DNA from 2 places in the Variovorax sp. GW821-FHT10D07 genome. Region 1 is predicted to be linked to the other one. Evidence: riboswitches for the same ligand, from Rfam matches in the RefSeq annotation. Region 1 holds a riboswitch; the other holds the start of a gene.
What was found. A riboswitch is a leader RNA that binds a small molecule or an ion and turns the genes downstream of it on or off. The one in region 1 is predicted to bind manganese.
Positions count from the first base shown of each region.

Region 2: another riboswitch for manganese. It lies ahead of AC07PU_RS24980 (TMEM165/GDT1 family protein); the one in region 1 lies ahead of AC07PU_RS04850 (TMEM165/GDT1 family protein).

Region 1 covers NZ_JBWKMZ010000001.1:1,069,215-1,076,880, reverse strand. Annotated here, with positions in the region: gene AC07PU_RS04860 (ATP-binding response regulator) at 1-885, shown strand, start outside; gene AC07PU_RS04855 (DUF8696 domain-containing protein) at 996-2,375, shown strand; yybP-ykoY riboswitch at 2,466-2,636, shown strand; gene AC07PU_RS04850 (TMEM165/GDT1 family protein) at 2,647-3,219, shown strand; gene AC07PU_RS04845 (tripartite tricarboxylate transporter substrate-binding protein) at 3,238-4,227, opposite strand; gene AC07PU_RS04840 (alpha/beta hydrolase family protein) at 4,304-5,797, opposite strand; gene AC07PU_RS04835 (IclR family transcriptional regulator) at 5,996-6,799, shown strand; gene AC07PU_RS04830 (SDR family oxidoreductase) at 6,830-7,177, shown strand; gene lipP1 (LipP1 family hormone-sensitive lipase) at 7,095-7,666, opposite strand, start outside.
Region 2 covers NZ_JBWKMZ010000009.1:163,473-171,138, forward strand. Annotated here, with positions in the region: gene AC07PU_RS24960 (KdsC family phosphatase) at 1-131, shown strand, start outside; gene lptC (LPS export ABC transporter periplasmic protein LptC) at 128-775, shown strand; gene AC07PU_RS24970 (SDR family oxidoreductase) at 786-1,574, shown strand; gene rbp (RNA-binding regulator) at 1,646-2,182, opposite strand; yybP-ykoY riboswitch at 2,449-2,595, shown strand; gene AC07PU_RS24980 (TMEM165/GDT1 family protein) at 2,647-3,210, shown strand; gene metX (homoserine O-succinyltransferase MetX) at 3,367-4,527, shown strand; gene metW (methionine biosynthesis protein MetW) at 4,524-5,111, shown strand; gene AC07PU_RS24995 (IMPACT family protein) at 5,128-5,715, shown strand; gene AC07PU_RS25000 (ion transporter) at 5,660-6,613, opposite strand; gene AC07PU_RS25005 (bactofilin family protein) at 6,880-7,401, shown strand; gene AC07PU_RS25010 (DUF72 domain-containing protein) at 7,433-7,666, opposite strand, start outside.

The DNA.
Region 1 (7,666 bases):
CCGCTGTTCCTCGCGCTCAACAACGTGTTCGCGGCGCAGGCGACCGGCAGGGACCTGCAACTCCGATTGCGCGCCACGCCGTGCTGGGTGCTGAGCGACCCGCAGCTGTTGCAGCGGCTGCTCTCCAATCTGGTGGACAACGCGCTCAAGTACACGCCGCGCGGCGGCGTGGTGGTGGCCGCCCGTGCGCGCGGGCCGCTGGTGTGGATCGATGTCTGCGACACCGGCATCGGCATCTCGCCCGAGCACCTGGGCCGCATCTTCGACGAGTTCTACCAGGTCGACAATCCGGGCCGCGATCGCGCACAGGGGCTGGGCATCGGCCTGTCGATCGTGCAACGGCTCTCGCGCCTGCTGGCGCATCCGCTGCAGGTGCATTCGCGCCCGCGGCGCGGCAGCCGCTTCCGCATGGTGCTGCCGGCGGTGTCGGCCTCGGGTGTCGCGCCGTCCATCGCGCGCCCCGACGCCGTCCTGCCCTTGCCGCGACGCGTGCTGCTGATCGACGACGAGGCGCCGATCCGCCAGGCCGTGACCGGGCTGCTGCAGGCGCATCGCGTGGCCATCGACGCGGTGGCCAGCGAGGCCGAAGCCGAGGCCGTGCTGGCGCAGGCCGCGCAGGCGGGCGCCCCGGTCGACGTGTTGTTGTGCGACGTGCGGCTGGCCGATGGCGCCGACGGGCTGGCCGTGGCGCAGCGGCTGCGCGCGCGCTTCGGCCCCGGCTTGCAGGTGTTGCTGATCACCGGGGAAACCGCGCCACGACGGCAGCAGCAGATGCACGACGCAGGCCTGCAGGTGTTGCTCAAGCCGGTGGCGGCCGACAGGCTGCTGCAGGCCCTCGCAGCGCTGACGCGACACGAAACGACGCCCGTCAGCAGGCACGCCTGAGCGTCTTTTTTCCGCCGAAAGTCGATGACCTTCGACACTAGATCGCAGGTGTCGCGATCCCTACCGTGGAGGCCTTCTCATCCACTCACTTGAAAGAAGGAAGGCCTCTCATGAACACCCGTCTTGCCGTTTGCCGTGCAGCGCGCACACCCGTCGCGTTGCTGGTCATGAATCTCGTGCTGGTGGCCTGTGGGGGCGGCGGCGGTGGCGGGGGCTTTGCCGGCTTCCCGGTCGCTCCCGCTCCCGCTCCCGCTCCCGCTCCCGCTCCCGCGCCTGCCGCGCAGACACCTCCGCCGGCACCCGCTCCAGCCGCGGCCTCGATCACGACGCAGCCATCGAACACCACCGTGGGCCAGGGCGTGTCCGCCACCTTGAAGGTGCAGGCCGTGCACGCCACGGCCTACCAGTGGCAGCGCAGCACCGACGGCGGTGCCCACTGGAGCGATGTCGCCGGCGCCACCGGCGACAGCTTCCGCACGGCCGCCAGCCAACTGGCCGACAGCGGCCAGCAACTGCGCGTGCGGGTGACGGGCGCCAGCGGCAGCGTGACCAGCCGCGCCGCCACGTTGACGGTCAAGCCCTGGGTCGCCACCGTGCTGGCGACGACGGGCGTGAGCTACAGCAGCCCCTATCAGCTCGCGCTCGATGCGAGCGGCGCGAAGCTCTACGTGGCCATGGGCGGCAATGGCTCGGTCTATCGGATCGACACGGCCAGCGGCAGCGGTGCCGAGGTGACGCCGGGGACGACGATGAATGCGCCGGTCGGCCTGGCACTGGCGGCCGACGGCACCCTCTACGTGAGCGACCAGCATCGCATCAGCAGGATCGCGCCCAACGCCACGACCGCCAGCACCTGGGTCGGCACCGGCAGCAGCGGATACGCCGACAGTCCGGCCACCGCGATGTTCAACAACCCCACCGGCATCGCGCTCGACAGCGCGGGCAACCTCTTCGTGGCGGACACGGAGAACAAGCGCGTGCGCAAGGTCGCGCCCGACGGCACCACGAGCACGCTGGCGGGCGACGGCACGCAGGCCTACCTCGACGGCGTCGGCACGGTCGCCCAGTTCGCGCGCCCGCAGGGCCTGGCGCTCAGCCGCGACGGCAAGACGCTCTACGACACCGACACCGACAGTCCCTGCCTGCGCAAGATCGACGTGGCCAGTGCCACGGTGAGCACGCTGCTGGGCGATTGCGCCAACGGCAACGCGGGCGCGGGCGTGGTCGACGGAACGGTGGCCACGCCGGCCAAGCTCGGCTATTCGTACGGCGTGGCGGTGGATGGGCACGACAACGTGTTCCTGACCCACGCCTGGGATGGCGTGGCGCGCGTGGTCACGCCCGCGGGCGAGATCAGCACCCTGCAGGACGGCACCGGCGCGCCGATCGCCTTCAATTTCCCGATCGGCGTGGCGGTGGCCGCCGACGGCACCGTCTATGTGGGCGCGAACCACGGCAACCAGATCCTCAAGCTCACGCTCGCGCCCTGAGCGCGCATGCCCGGTAATGCAACTCGCTCTCGACACGGGGACATTCGTCGAAAAGACGAGGGCGATTCGACGCTCGCCCCTAAGATCGCGGCCTCAGTCATTGGGGAGTAGCTGACCTGCGCAACGCAGGAGCCCGCGTCAACACACTTGGCCTTCGGCCATGGCGCGAGCAGCTTTAGAGCCTGGCAAGACCTTTGACCACGTCACCTCGGTATGGGCCGGGAAGTGGCGTGGTCTTCGCGTCGCTGGCCCAGGGAGTTCTCTTTTCATCATGGAAGCCTTACTCGTATCCACGGGCGTGGTCGCGCTCGGGGAAATGGGCGACAAGACCCAACTGCTCGCGATCATCCTGGCCGCGACCTTTCGCAAACCCTGGCAGATCGTGGCGGGCATCTTCACCGCCACCGTCGTCAACCACGCGGCCGCGGGCGCGCTCGGCGGCTGGGTGGCCCAGGCCATGGGGCCGAACATCCTGCGCTGGGTGATCGGCGCCTCGTTCCTGGCCATGGCCGCGTGGATGCTGATCCCCGACAAGATCGACGACGACGCCGCGAAGACGAAGAGCCGTTTCGGCGCCTTCGGCACCACGGTCATCACCTTCTTCCTCGCGGAGATGGGCGACAAGACGCAGATCGCGACTGTGGCGCTGGCCGCGCGCTATCCCGACGTGGTGCAGGTCGTGATCGGCACCACGCTGGGCATGATGCTGGCCGACGCGCCCGCGGTCTTCCTCGGCGAGAAGATCGCGGCCAAGGTCTCGATGCGGCTGGTGCACGGCGTGGCCGCCGTCATCTTCGGCGTGCTGGGGCTGCTGACGCTGTTCAACGTCGGCAACCTGTTCTGAGCCCCGGCGGGCGGCCGCCTACTTGGCGGCGGCCGCCGTGCCCAGGCCCAGCTTGTCGATCACGGCCTTCTCGGTCTTCATGGTGCGCACCGCGTACTGCTTGTAGGCCGCGCTGTCCATGTAGAAGGTCTCCATGTCGAACTTGGCGAGCGACTCCTGGTAGTTGGGCATCTCCATCGCCTTCTTGAAGGCGTCGTGCAGGATCGCGACCACCTTCGGGTTCGCGCCCTTGGGCAGCACCAGGCCGAAGGGCGAGGCCTGCACCATGTCGATGCCCGACTCCTTGAGCGTGGGCGCGTTCGGATACTTCTTCGAGCGAGTCTCGCCCCAGGTCGACAGCAGCCGCAGCTTGCCCTGGTCGACGTACGGGCCCCAGCCCGGCGTGTCGGCCACCGACATCACGTGGCCGCCGAGCACCGCCTGCAGCGATTCGGAGTTGCCCTTGTAGGGCACGTGATTGAACTCCACGCCGGCCTGGATCGCGATCGCTTCCATCGTCAGGTGCAGCGTTGTGAGCGCACCCGGCGTGCCGTAGCTCAGGCGGCCCGGGTTGGCCTTGGCATAGGCGAGGTACTCGCGCATCGACTTGATCGGCGAATCGGCGGGCACCACCAGGCCGAAGGAATAGCCGGCGAGGCCGATCACGTAGCTCAGGTCGTTGGCCGGGTCCCAGTTGAGCTTGGTGGTGTAGGGCAGGCGGAACACCGGCAGCGGCACCTGCGCGAGCGTGTAGCCGTCGGGCGCGGTGGCCTGCATGGTCTGCGCGGGCAGCACGCCGCCCGCGCCGGGCTTGTTCTCGATGATCACCGGCTGGCCGAGGATCTTCGAGGCGTTCTCGGCCAGCACGCGGAAGGGCACGTCGGTCGAGCCGCCGGCGGTGAAGCCGATCAGCACGCGGATCGGCCGCACCGGAAAGGCATCGGACTGCGCGAAGGCGGGAGCGGCGGCGAGGCCGGCGGCCAGCAGCAGGGCGTGCAGCGCACGGCGGGTGAGGGTGGGTTGTTTCATGGCAGGACGTGCGAACGAGGAAAACGGAAAGGGCGGTGCGGCCGCCCCGCGAACGGGACGGGCCGCACCGGCGCCGTCAGGGCGCGGGACAGCCGCCGCGGCTGGCCGAGGAGAACTTGCAGCCGTAGTCGGCGCGCGCCACGGTCGCGGCGTCGAGCACCTCGTCGCCGGCCGGCTTCACGCCGTTCTGCTCCCAGTTCGTCATCGCGTCGAAGGCCTGGGTCTGTTCCTCGGTCGTGAAGTCGCAGTGGCTGATGCCGCGGATCGCGCGCTGCACGAGCCACTTCGAGGTGCCCAGCGCATCGGCGCGGCGCTTGTAGATCTGCTCCATGCTGAACGGCACGTAAACGTCGCCCAGCGTGTGGATGGTCACCACCGGCACGTCGATGCGCGCATTGGACTTGGGGAACCAGCGCAGGCCGTCGCGCCGCAGCCGGTTGGCCTCGGGGTCGGCATGCAGCCGGTAGGCACCCTGGTTGAAGGTGACTTCCTCCGGGCTTTGCGCCGGGTCGTTGTCGAGCTGGTAGACGATGCCGGTGGTGTCGTAGCCGTCGCGGTTGAGGATGCCGTTGATGGTGCCGTCGCGGCCGAAGGTGCCCCACACGGTGGCGTTCATGCTGCCCGCGAAGCCGGCGTCGAACATCGGGCGCTCGCCGCCCGTGAGGTTCTTGACGATGGCCTTGTACTTCTCGCCCTGCGCGGTCGTCGCGCTCGGGAATCGCGTGAACAGCGCGGCGCGCACCGTGGGCAGCAGGTCATTCCAGTTGCTCACGGGCCAGCCGTTGACGGGCAGGCCCGCCAGCTGCTGCGCCGCGATCTGCGAGGCGCCGAAGTAGTTGTAGAGCTCGGTGTCGCCGAGCACGCCGCACATCGGCACCGCGCCCGCATAGCGCACCTTGTGGTTGGCCGTCTCCGTCGCCTCGGCATCGACCGCGGCCGCGGCCACGTGGCCGCCGAGCGACTGGCCGACGATGTAGGTCTTGCGCGGCGCATCGAGCGTGCGACCGTTCTGCGAGGCGATGCGCTGGAAGGCCAGCGCGAGCGCGTTGGTGTCCTCGACGCCGGCGCGCACGTCGTAGTAGTTCTTGGTGTAGCTCGACGCGGCCCAGGCATAGCCCTGGCCGATCAGGTGCGCGCGGATGGTGGGATCGCTGACGCTCACCACCGGGCCCGTGCCGCCGTAGCCGTGCGCGTACATCACGAGCATGCCGTTCCAGTTCTTCGGCACTTCGACGCGGTAGCCCGCGCCCTCGAGCACGCCCCACCAGCGGTCGGTGTCGGGCGCGCCCGAGATGGCCGCGAACGGCAGCTTGGTCTCGTCGACCGTGAACTGGCGGCCGTCCTGCGCGCGCGTTTCCTCGGGCTCGGGTGCGGCCGGGGGCGGCGGTGCCGGGGGATTGCCGGCGCCCGCGCCGCCTGCACCGGCCTGTTGCGCGGCGATGGCGGCGGCCAGCGCCGCGGCGCTGGCGCCCGACGAATCGCCGCCACCGCCGCCGCATGCGGCCAGCGTCGCGGCGGCGATGAGCGAGAGAAGGGTGGCGCGGCGGCCCGGATGGCGATGGAACTTCACGAGATGTCTCCTGCGTGTGGGGATGGGTTCCGCGTGAATCTTTTAATTTCGTTAAGCGGAATTAGATTTATGGAACGTTCTTTCGAACGACGGCGAGTATCTTTCCGCTCGCGTTTCTCTCGTATAGGGAATTCCATGAACCGTTTCCAACTGCGGAAAATATAATTCCGTCAAACGAAATTAAATTGAGAGAAACGAATGGGCCGCACCAAGCAGATCGACTTCGAGGAGGGTGCCGACAGCCCGCGCTTCGTGACCGCGCTGGCGCGCGGGCTGGACATCCTGGCCGCCTGGGGCCCCGACGAGAAATGGCTCACCAGCACCGAGCTCGCGCGTCGCACCGGCCTGCCCAAGCCCACGATCGCGCGCCTCGCCTACACCCTCGTCGTGGCGGGCTACCTGCGCCACTCGCGCGAGACCGGCAAGTACGCGCATGGCGACAGCCTGGTCGCGCTCGGCATCACGATGGTGTCGAACCTCAAGCTGCGGCGCATCGCGCGGCCCTACATGCAGGACCTGGCCGACCGCTACGACGCCTCGGTGTCGCTCGGCATCCGCAACGGGCTGTCGATGCTCTACGTGGAGAACTGCCGCTCGAGCGCGCCGCTGTCGCTGGGCCTGGACATCGGTTCGCGGCTGCCCGTGGCGCGCTCGGCGATGGGCCACGCCTACCTCTGCGCGCTCGATGCGAAGGAGCGCGAGCGGCTGCTGGGCGAGATCCGGCTGGCCGACCGCGAGCGCTGGCCGCAGACGCAGCAGGCGATCGAGACCTCGCTCGCCCACTGGCGCGAGCGCGGCTTCACGATGGTCGTGCGCGGCTGGGAGAGCGACATCAGCGGCGTGGGCGCGGCCATCCGGCAGGCCGACGGCAACGTCGTGACCTTCAACGTCGGCGGCTCGGCCAGCCGCTTCGGCCGCGAGCTGCTCGAGCAGGACATCGGCCCGCAGCTCGCACGCATGGTCAAGGTGCTCGAGTCCTTCGTGCGCGTAGACGACAACTGAGCGGGCGTTGCCCGCGGTGCGCGCTCAGGCGTGCCAGGCCAGTATCCGTTCGCGAGCGCGACCACGCGTGTCGTGACACCGGGCGTCGCGCCCTGTGCCGCCTTCAAGGGTGGGCTGGAAGTGCTCACGCGCTACATGGCCAAGGAGTTCGGCGTGCGAGGCATCCGCGCCAATGCCGTTTCGCCGGGCGCCATCCGCACGGACATGACCAGCGACGCGCTCGACCAGAGCCCCGGCTTCGAAACCCAGCTCGCCGCGCAGACCGCGCTCGGCCGCATCCGCAGGCCTGAGGCCGCTACGCCGCGAACAGCGTGGGCCGCAGCGCCCGCGCGGCATCGGCCAGCGCCTCGCGCGTTGCGTCGAAGGGCCAGCGCATGAACTCGTGGATCATGCCGTCGTAGCGCTTCACGCTGACCGGCACGCCGGCCTCGCGCAGGCGATCGCCATAGGCTTCGCCCTCGTCGCGCAGCGCATCGAACTCGGCCGTGACGATATGGGCCGGCGGCAGTCCGCGCAGGTCCCCGGCCAGCAGCGGCGAGACCAGCGCATGGGTCTTCAGTGCCGCGTCGCCGAGGTAGTGGTCCATGAACCAGTGCTGCATCTCGCGGCCGATGTTGCCGTACTGCCCTGCATAGGCCTGGATCGAGGTGTTGATGCGGCGGAAATCGACATCGGGATAGATCAGCAGCTGGTGCGCGATCCGCGGTCCCGCGGCATCGCGCGCCTTCAGCGCGACCACCGCCGCGAGGTTGCCGCCGGCGCTGTCGCCCGCGACCGCGAGCCGATGCCCGTCGGCCCCGAGCTGCGCCGCATGCTCGGCCACCCAGGCGGTGGCCGCGAAGGCCGCGTCGACACCGGCCGGGAACT
Region 2 (7,666 bases), on a different contig from region 1:
GCGACGCCGTGCGCTACGTGACGCGCGCGCGCGGCGGCGAAGGCGCGGCGCGCGAATTCTGCGATCTGCTGGTCACGGCCAGCGGACAGTACCGGCGCCTGCTCGACGTCGCACGGAACACCGCCCTATGAAGCAGGCCTGGAACCTCCTGCGCGACGTCCTCGATCGCGTCACCATCTACCTGCCGATCATCCTGACGGCCGCGGTCGCGCTCGGCACCTACTGGCTGGTGCGCAATGCGCCCAAGCTGCTCGAGCCGACCGCCAAGGTCGCGCCCACCCACGAGCCCGACTATTTCATGCGCGGCTTCGTCATCAAGAACTTCCTGCCCAGCGGCGACCTGCGCAGCGAGCTGTTCGGCAAGGAAGGCCGGCACTACCCCGACACCGACACCATCGAGGTCGACGAGGTGCGCATGCGCTCGGTGTCGCCGCAGGGCTTCACCACCCACGCCACCGCCAACCGCGGGCTGTCGAACTCCGACGGCAGCGAGATCCAGCTGTTCGGCAACGCGGTCGTCATCCGCGACGCGGCCGTCGGCGCCAACGGCAAGACCTCGCCGCGCCTGGAGTTCCGCGGCGATTTCCTGCATGCCTTCCTCGACACCGAGCGCGTGCAGTCGAACAAGCCCGTCACGCTGATCCGCGGCACCGACCAGTTCACCGCCGACACGATGGACTACGACAACCTGACCGGCATCGCCAACCTCAACGGCCGCGTGCGCGGCACGATGGTGCCTTCGGCCAAGGCGGCCGGCGCCGCGGGCAAGCGCTGAGCGCCGCGCCATGACTACCGCGCCGTCGCCCCTCGTCTTCATCACCGGCGCCTCCAGCGGCATCGGCCAGGCGCTGGCCGCGCGCTTCTACGACGCGGGCTACCGGCTGGCGCTGGTCGCGCGCCGCACCGGCGAGATCGAAGCCTGGGCCAACGCGCGCGGACTCGACCGCGGCCGCTACCTGATCTACAGCGCCGACGTCGCGCGCACCGACAGCATCGTGGCCGCCGGTGCCGCCTGCATCGAGCGCCAGGGCGTGCCCGACGTGGTGATCGCCAATGCCGGCATCAGCGTGGGCATCGACACGGCGGAGCGCGAGGACCTCGACGTGCTGACGCAGACCTTCGCCACCAACAACGTCGGGCTGGCCGCCACCTTCCATCCCTTCGTGCGCGCGATGGTGCAGCGCGGCAGCGGGCGGCTGGTCGGCATCGCGAGCGTCGCGGCCATCCGGGGACTGCCGGGACACGGCGCCTACTGCGCGAGCAAGGCCGGCGTGGTCGCCTACTGCGAAAGCCTGCGCGGCGAGCTGCACGGCAGCGGCGTCAAGGTCGTGACCCTGCTGCCCGGCTACATCGACACCCCGCTCACGCAGGGCAACCGCTACGGCATGCCGTTCCTGATGAAGCCCGAGGCCTTCGCCGACCGGGCGCTGGGCGCGATCGAGAGCGGTGCCAGCTACCGGGTGATTCCCTGGCAGATGGGCGTGATCGCCAAGATCATGCGCATGCTGCCCAATGCGCTGCTCGACCGCGCCGTGCAGGGACGCGGGCGGAAGAAGCGGCGCGGCGAAGGCTGAACCCGAGGCCGTACCGGCCGCGGCAACGAAAAAGGCTCCCGAAGGAGCCTTTTGTCTTTTTGGGAAAGCGATTAGTAGCCGCTGTTGCCGCCGCCACCGTAGCCGCCGCGACCACCGCCGCCGCCGCCACGAGGGCCGGCGCCGTAGGGGCTGCGGAAACCGCCATCGCCACCACCGCCGCCGCCACCACTGCGGCCACCGCCGCCGTAGCCACCACCGCCGCCGCTGCGACCGCCGCCACCACCACCGCCGTAGCCGCCACCACCGCCGCCGCCGTAGCCACCGCCACCACCGCCGCCATAACCACCACCACCACCGCCGCCGTAGCCGCCGCCACCACCGCTGCGCGGGGGACGTGCTTCCATCGGACGGGCTTCATTGACGACCACGCTGCGGCCGCCCAGGGGTTGGCCGTTCATGCCGTTGATGGCGGCCTGTGCTTCCGCTTCACTGCCCATCTCGACGAAGCCGAAGCCCTTCGAGCGGCCGGTATCGCGTTCCATCATGACCTTGGCGCTGGTCACAGCACCGAACTGACCGAATGCCTGCTCCAGATCACCGTCGCGCACCGAGTAAGGCAGGTTGCCGACGTACAGTTTGTTGCCCATCAAGGGACTCCTATAAACACATCAAGAAAAGCGATGGAGTCCCGATTAGCATCACTCAAACGAGAGCCGCCGAGTCGCGCGAAACTGTCCGATCACCCAGTGCCTCCAACCCGAAATGAAAAGGGAGGCTCGTGCATTATGGGTGAAATACAAGAAATGCAAGCAGGAATTTGCTTCTTGCGGTAGCACAGATTTTGACTCCTGGAGTTAGCGCACGCTTACTAACCAGGCCCCGAACTGGGCCTATGACACTTAAGGGTTAGAATTCGCCCGTCATTGGGGAGTAGCCGCCTTCCGTCTACGAGAAGGGCCCGCGTCAACAGACTTGTCCTGCCCCACACAGGACATGGCGCGGGCAGTGAAGAACAACACCTGGCGAGACCATTGACCGTGCAACTTCGGGAAATTTCGCCGAAGGTGTTGCACGGTCAATTGCGTCCCTTCGGCCAAGGAACCGTTTTTTCATGGAAGCTTTTCTCGTCGCGACCGGCGTCGTCGCGCTCGCCGAAATGGGCGACAAGACCCAGTTGCTCGCCCTCCTGCTGGCAGCCCGTTTCAGAAAACCCTGGCCGATCGTGGCGGGCATCTTCGCCGCCACCGTCATCAACCACGCGCTGGCGGGCGCGGTCGGCAACTGGATCACCCACTGGCTCGGCCCCGACATCCTGCGCTGGATCCTCGGCGGCTCCTTCATCGCGATGGCGATCTGGATGCTGATCCCCGACAAGCTCGACGACGACGATGCCCCGCGCTCCTCGCACTTCGGCGTCTTCGGCACCACGGTGGTCGCCTTCTTCCTCGCCGAGATGGGCGACAAGACGCAGATCGCCACCGTGATGCTCGCGGCGCGCTTCACCGAGGCCTATTTCTGGGTCGTGGTCGGCACCACCTTCGGGATGATGCTGGCCAACGCGCCGGTGGTCTGGCTCGGCGACCGCATCGTCAAGCGCGTGCCGATCAAGCTCGTGCACTCGATCTCGGCCGTCATCTTCCTGGTGCTGGGCGTGGTCGCGCTGATCGGCTGGTAGCGCCGCCGTCCAAAGCCCGGGGCCTGCCGTCCCGGGCCCGCGGCGATATACTGCCGCTCGCGCCGATTTGCTCCAGCTTGCGGGCGCTTGATAAATACAGCTAAAGACGGATGCCGTGACCCGGCTCGTTTTTGGCGAGGCCGGGTTTTTCATTTCATGTCCTCGTTGGTCGTCACTCCCCAGTCGATGCAGTTCGCGGGCCCGCTGGCCCTGCGCAGCGGCGCGACCATCGGCAGCTACACGCTCGCCTACGAAACCTACGGCACGCTCAATGCCGAGCGCAGCAATGCGGTGCTCGTGTGCCACGCCCTCAATGCCTCGCACCACGTCGCGGGCGTCTACGAGGGTCAGGCCCGTTCCGCGGGCTGGTGGGACAACATGGTCGGGCCCGGCAAGCCGCTGGACACCGACCGCTTCTTCGTCATCGGCGTCAACAACCTCGGCTCCTGCTTCGGCTCCACCGGGCCGATGCACGTGAACCCCGCGACCGGCCGCGTCTACGGCGCCGACTTCCCGGTGGTCACGGTCGAGGACTGGGTCGACGCCCAGGCCGCGCTGCTCGACGCGCTCGGCATCCGCACGCTCGCGGCGGTGATGGGCGGCAGCCTCGGCGGCATGCAGGCGCTGTCGTGGACGCTGCAGTACCCCGAGCGCGTGCGCCACGCGGTGGTGGTCGCCAGCGCGCCCAACCTCACGGCCGAGAACATCGCCTTCAACGAGGTGGCGCGCCGCGCCATCGTGACCGACCCCGATTTCCACGGCGGCCACTTCTACGAGCACGGCGTGATCCCCAAGCGCGGCCTGCGCATCGCCCGCATGATCGGCCACATCACCTATCTCAGCGACGACGTCATGAACGCGAAGTTCGGGCGCCTGCTGCGCAATGCGGTCGAGGGCGAGGCGGCCCGCGACGACGCGGCCTACCGCTACTCCACGCAGGAGATCGAGTTCCAGATCGAGAGCTACCTGCGCTACCAGGGCGACAAGTTCAGCGAGTACTTCGACGCCAACACCTACCTGCTCATCACGCGCGCGCTCGACTACTTCGACCCCGCGCGCGAGCACGGCGGCAACCTCACGGCCGCGTTCGCGCGCGCCAGCGCCAAGTTCCTGCTCGTGAGCTTCAAGACCGACTGGCGCTTCTCGCCCGCGCGCAGCCGCGAGCTGGTGAAGGCGCTGCTCGACAACCGCCGCAACGTGAGCTACGCCGAGATCGACGCCCCGCACGGCCACGACGCCTTCCTGCTCGACGACGTGCGCTACATGGGCGTGGTGCGTTCCTACTTCGAGCGCGTGGCCCAGGAGATCGCATCGTGAGCGACAACGACATCCAGCGCCACATCGCCGCGCTCGTGCCCGAGGGCTCGCGCGTGCTCGACCTCGGCTGCGGCGACGGCGCCCTGCTCGCGCTGCTGCAGCGCGAGCGCGGCTGCACCGGCTACGGCGTCGAGATCGCCGACGGCAACGTGCTGCAGTGCATCCGCCGCGGCGTCGACGTGATCCAGCTCAACCTCGACGAAGGCCTGGCGATGTTCGACGACGCCACCTTCGACGTGGTGCTGCAGATCGACACCCTGCAGCACCTGCGCAATGCCGAGGTGATGCTGCGCGAGACCGCGCGCGTGGGCCGTTTCGGCATCGTGGCCTTCCCCAACTTCGCGCACTGGCCCAACCGCATCAGCGTGGCGCGCGGCCGCATGCCGGTCACGCGGCGGCTGCCCTACCAGTGGTACGACACGCCCAACATCCGCGTGGGCACCTTCAAGGACTTCGAGGTGCTCGCGCGCAAGAACAACCTGCGCGTGCTCGATGCCTTCGGCCTGCAGGACGGCCGCGACGTGCGCTGGCTGCCCAATGCGCGCGCGAGCACCGCGGTGTTCAAGTTCGAGCACGGGGGCTGAAGGCGCCCCGCCGCCCATGGCGTTCACGCTCGCCCAGCCGGTCCACAGCGAACTGCTGATCAAGAAGAGCCGCTTCATCGGCTGCGTGCAGTCCGTGCCCGACCGCGAGGCGGCGCTGGCCGTCGTCGCCGCGCTGCGCGCCGAACATCCGGGCGCGGCCCACGTGTGCTGGGCGCTGATGGCCGGCGGCCAGTCGGCCGCCAACGACGATGGCGAGCCGGGCGGCACCGCGGGCCGGCCGATGCTCGAGGTGCTGCGCCACCAGCAGATCGAAGGCGCGCTCGCGACCGTGGTGCGCTACTTCGGCGGCGTGAAGCTCGGCGCGGGCGGGCTGGTGCGCGCCTACACCGACAGCATCGCGCAGGCGCTGACCGGCGCACGGCTGGTGCCGCTGGTGCGCCTGCGCACCTTGCGCTGCGAAGTGCCCTATGCGCTCGAGGGCTTGGTGCGGCGCGAGCTGGCCGCGGCCGGCGCGGTGCTCGAATCGGTGGCGCACGCCAGCACGGTGGCCTTCGTCTTCGCGCTGCCCGAGACCGCGGCCGAGGCCTTCATCGCGCGCCTCGACGATGCTGCCCAAGGGCGCGTCGCCTGGCCGCGGGCGTGATCCGCTTGCGCGGCACGGCCGGCGCATCGGCCGCGTCGGGCGCCAGCGCCGTCATCGCGAGCACGCCGCGCGACGCCAGCGGCAAGGCCGCCGCGCCGCCCTCGTCGTCGAAGGGCCGTCGCGCCATCTCGGCCGTCACGATGCCGGTGGGCACCGCGAGCACGCCCCAGCCCAGCAGCATCATCACCGAGGCGATCGCGCGGCCCAGGTCGGTCTTGGGCACCAGGTCGCCGAAGCCCACCGTGGCCATGGTCGAGATCGCCCAGTACACCGCCACCGGGATGCTGGTGAAGCCGTGCTGCGGGCCCTCGACCACGTACATCAGCGTGCCCATCACCAGCACCACCAGCATCACGAAGCCGACGAACACGGTGATCTTGCGGCGGCTGGCCGCCACCGCCGAGACCAGCGCGCGGTACTCGGCCGAATAGCGAGAGAGCTTGAAGATGCGGAACACGCGCAAGAGCCGCAGGATGCGAACGTCGATCAGGTAGGCGAGCTCGGGCGTGAGGATGGCCAGGAAGGTCGGCAGCAGCGCCAGCAGGTCGATCACGCCGTAGAAGCTCAGGGCATAGCGCAGCGGCCGCTTCACGCAGGCCAGGCGGCCCAGGTACTCGAGCGTGAAGAGCGCGGTGAAGAACCATTCGAGCACACTGAAGGTCGAGCCCCAGCGCTGGTGGATCGGCTGCACGCTGTCGAGGATCACCACCGCCACGCTGGTCACGATCACCGCGATCAGCACCAGGTCGAACAACCGGCCCGCGCGCGATTCGGATTCGAAGATCACCGAGAACAGCGAGCGGCGCCAGCCGCGCTCGGGCTTGCCGAAGCGCGCGTCACCGGCCGCGGCCTCGGCCGTGAGGGAAGCGATGGTGTCTCTCGAGAGGAAGGTCGTCATGGTGGCGGGTCGCTGGTGGGCTGCGGCGCATTGTCGATGCGCAGGTGCGCCGTTCGGGTCGGAGTCCGTCGCATACGGCGCGAACCAAGGGAACTTCCCGCGCTTCGCGCACCCGTGAAAGGACATCGTCCTTTGTGGTTGGCACCGCCAGCGAATCGGGCGATGATGGCGCGCGACCGATTTATTCGGTTACGCCTCTTGCGCAATGAAGTGCAGGAGGCCCCAAGCGCATTCTTACGATAGTCCTTTTCATGAGGAGCTCTCTTTTGGCCACTTCTTCCTCCCCTTTCTTCGGCAAGCGCGAACGCGAAAACGATGCATTGACCTCCAGGCCCGCGCCGCTCGTGGGCTCGGGCACCAACCTCTCGGGCTCCCCCGTCAATCCCTCCTCGTTGACCGCCCAGGCCGGCCTCAATGCCGCCGCCGCCGCACCCGCCGTGAAGGAAGGCGGCAGCAAGCTCACCGTCGGCCCCAACATCAAGCTCAAGGGCGTCGAGATCACCGACTGCGACACGCTCGTGGTCGAAGGCCTGGTCGAGGCCACCATGGATTCGCGCCTGATGCAGATCGCCGAACAGGGCGAGTTCAAGGGCTCGGCCGAGATCGACATCGCCGAGATCCGCGGCGTGTTCGACGGCAACCTCACGGTGCGCGAGAAGCTCGTGATCCATTCGACCGGCAAGGTCACGGGCAAGATCCGCTACGGCAAGATCGTGATCGAGGAAGGCGGCCAGATCTCGGGCGAAATCAGCTTCGGCGCGAAGCCCGCGGTGCAAGCCGCGGCCTGATCGGCCGTTTCCGATCGCCGCGCGGGCCGGGTCAGGCTTTCTTCGAAGCCGCCCCGGTCTTCGTTTTTTTGGCCGCCGTGCCCGCCGCCTTCTTCGCGGCAGCCGGCGGCTTCGGCGTTCTGGGCGCCTTCGGTGCCGCTGCCGGTTCTTCCACCGGTGCCGGCGCTTCCCAGCCCAGGCGCTTGAGCAATTCCGCCGCCGCTGCCGGTGCGCGCTCCTTCGCGCCGTTGATGAAGTAGACGAACACCTCGCGCGGCTTCGCGGT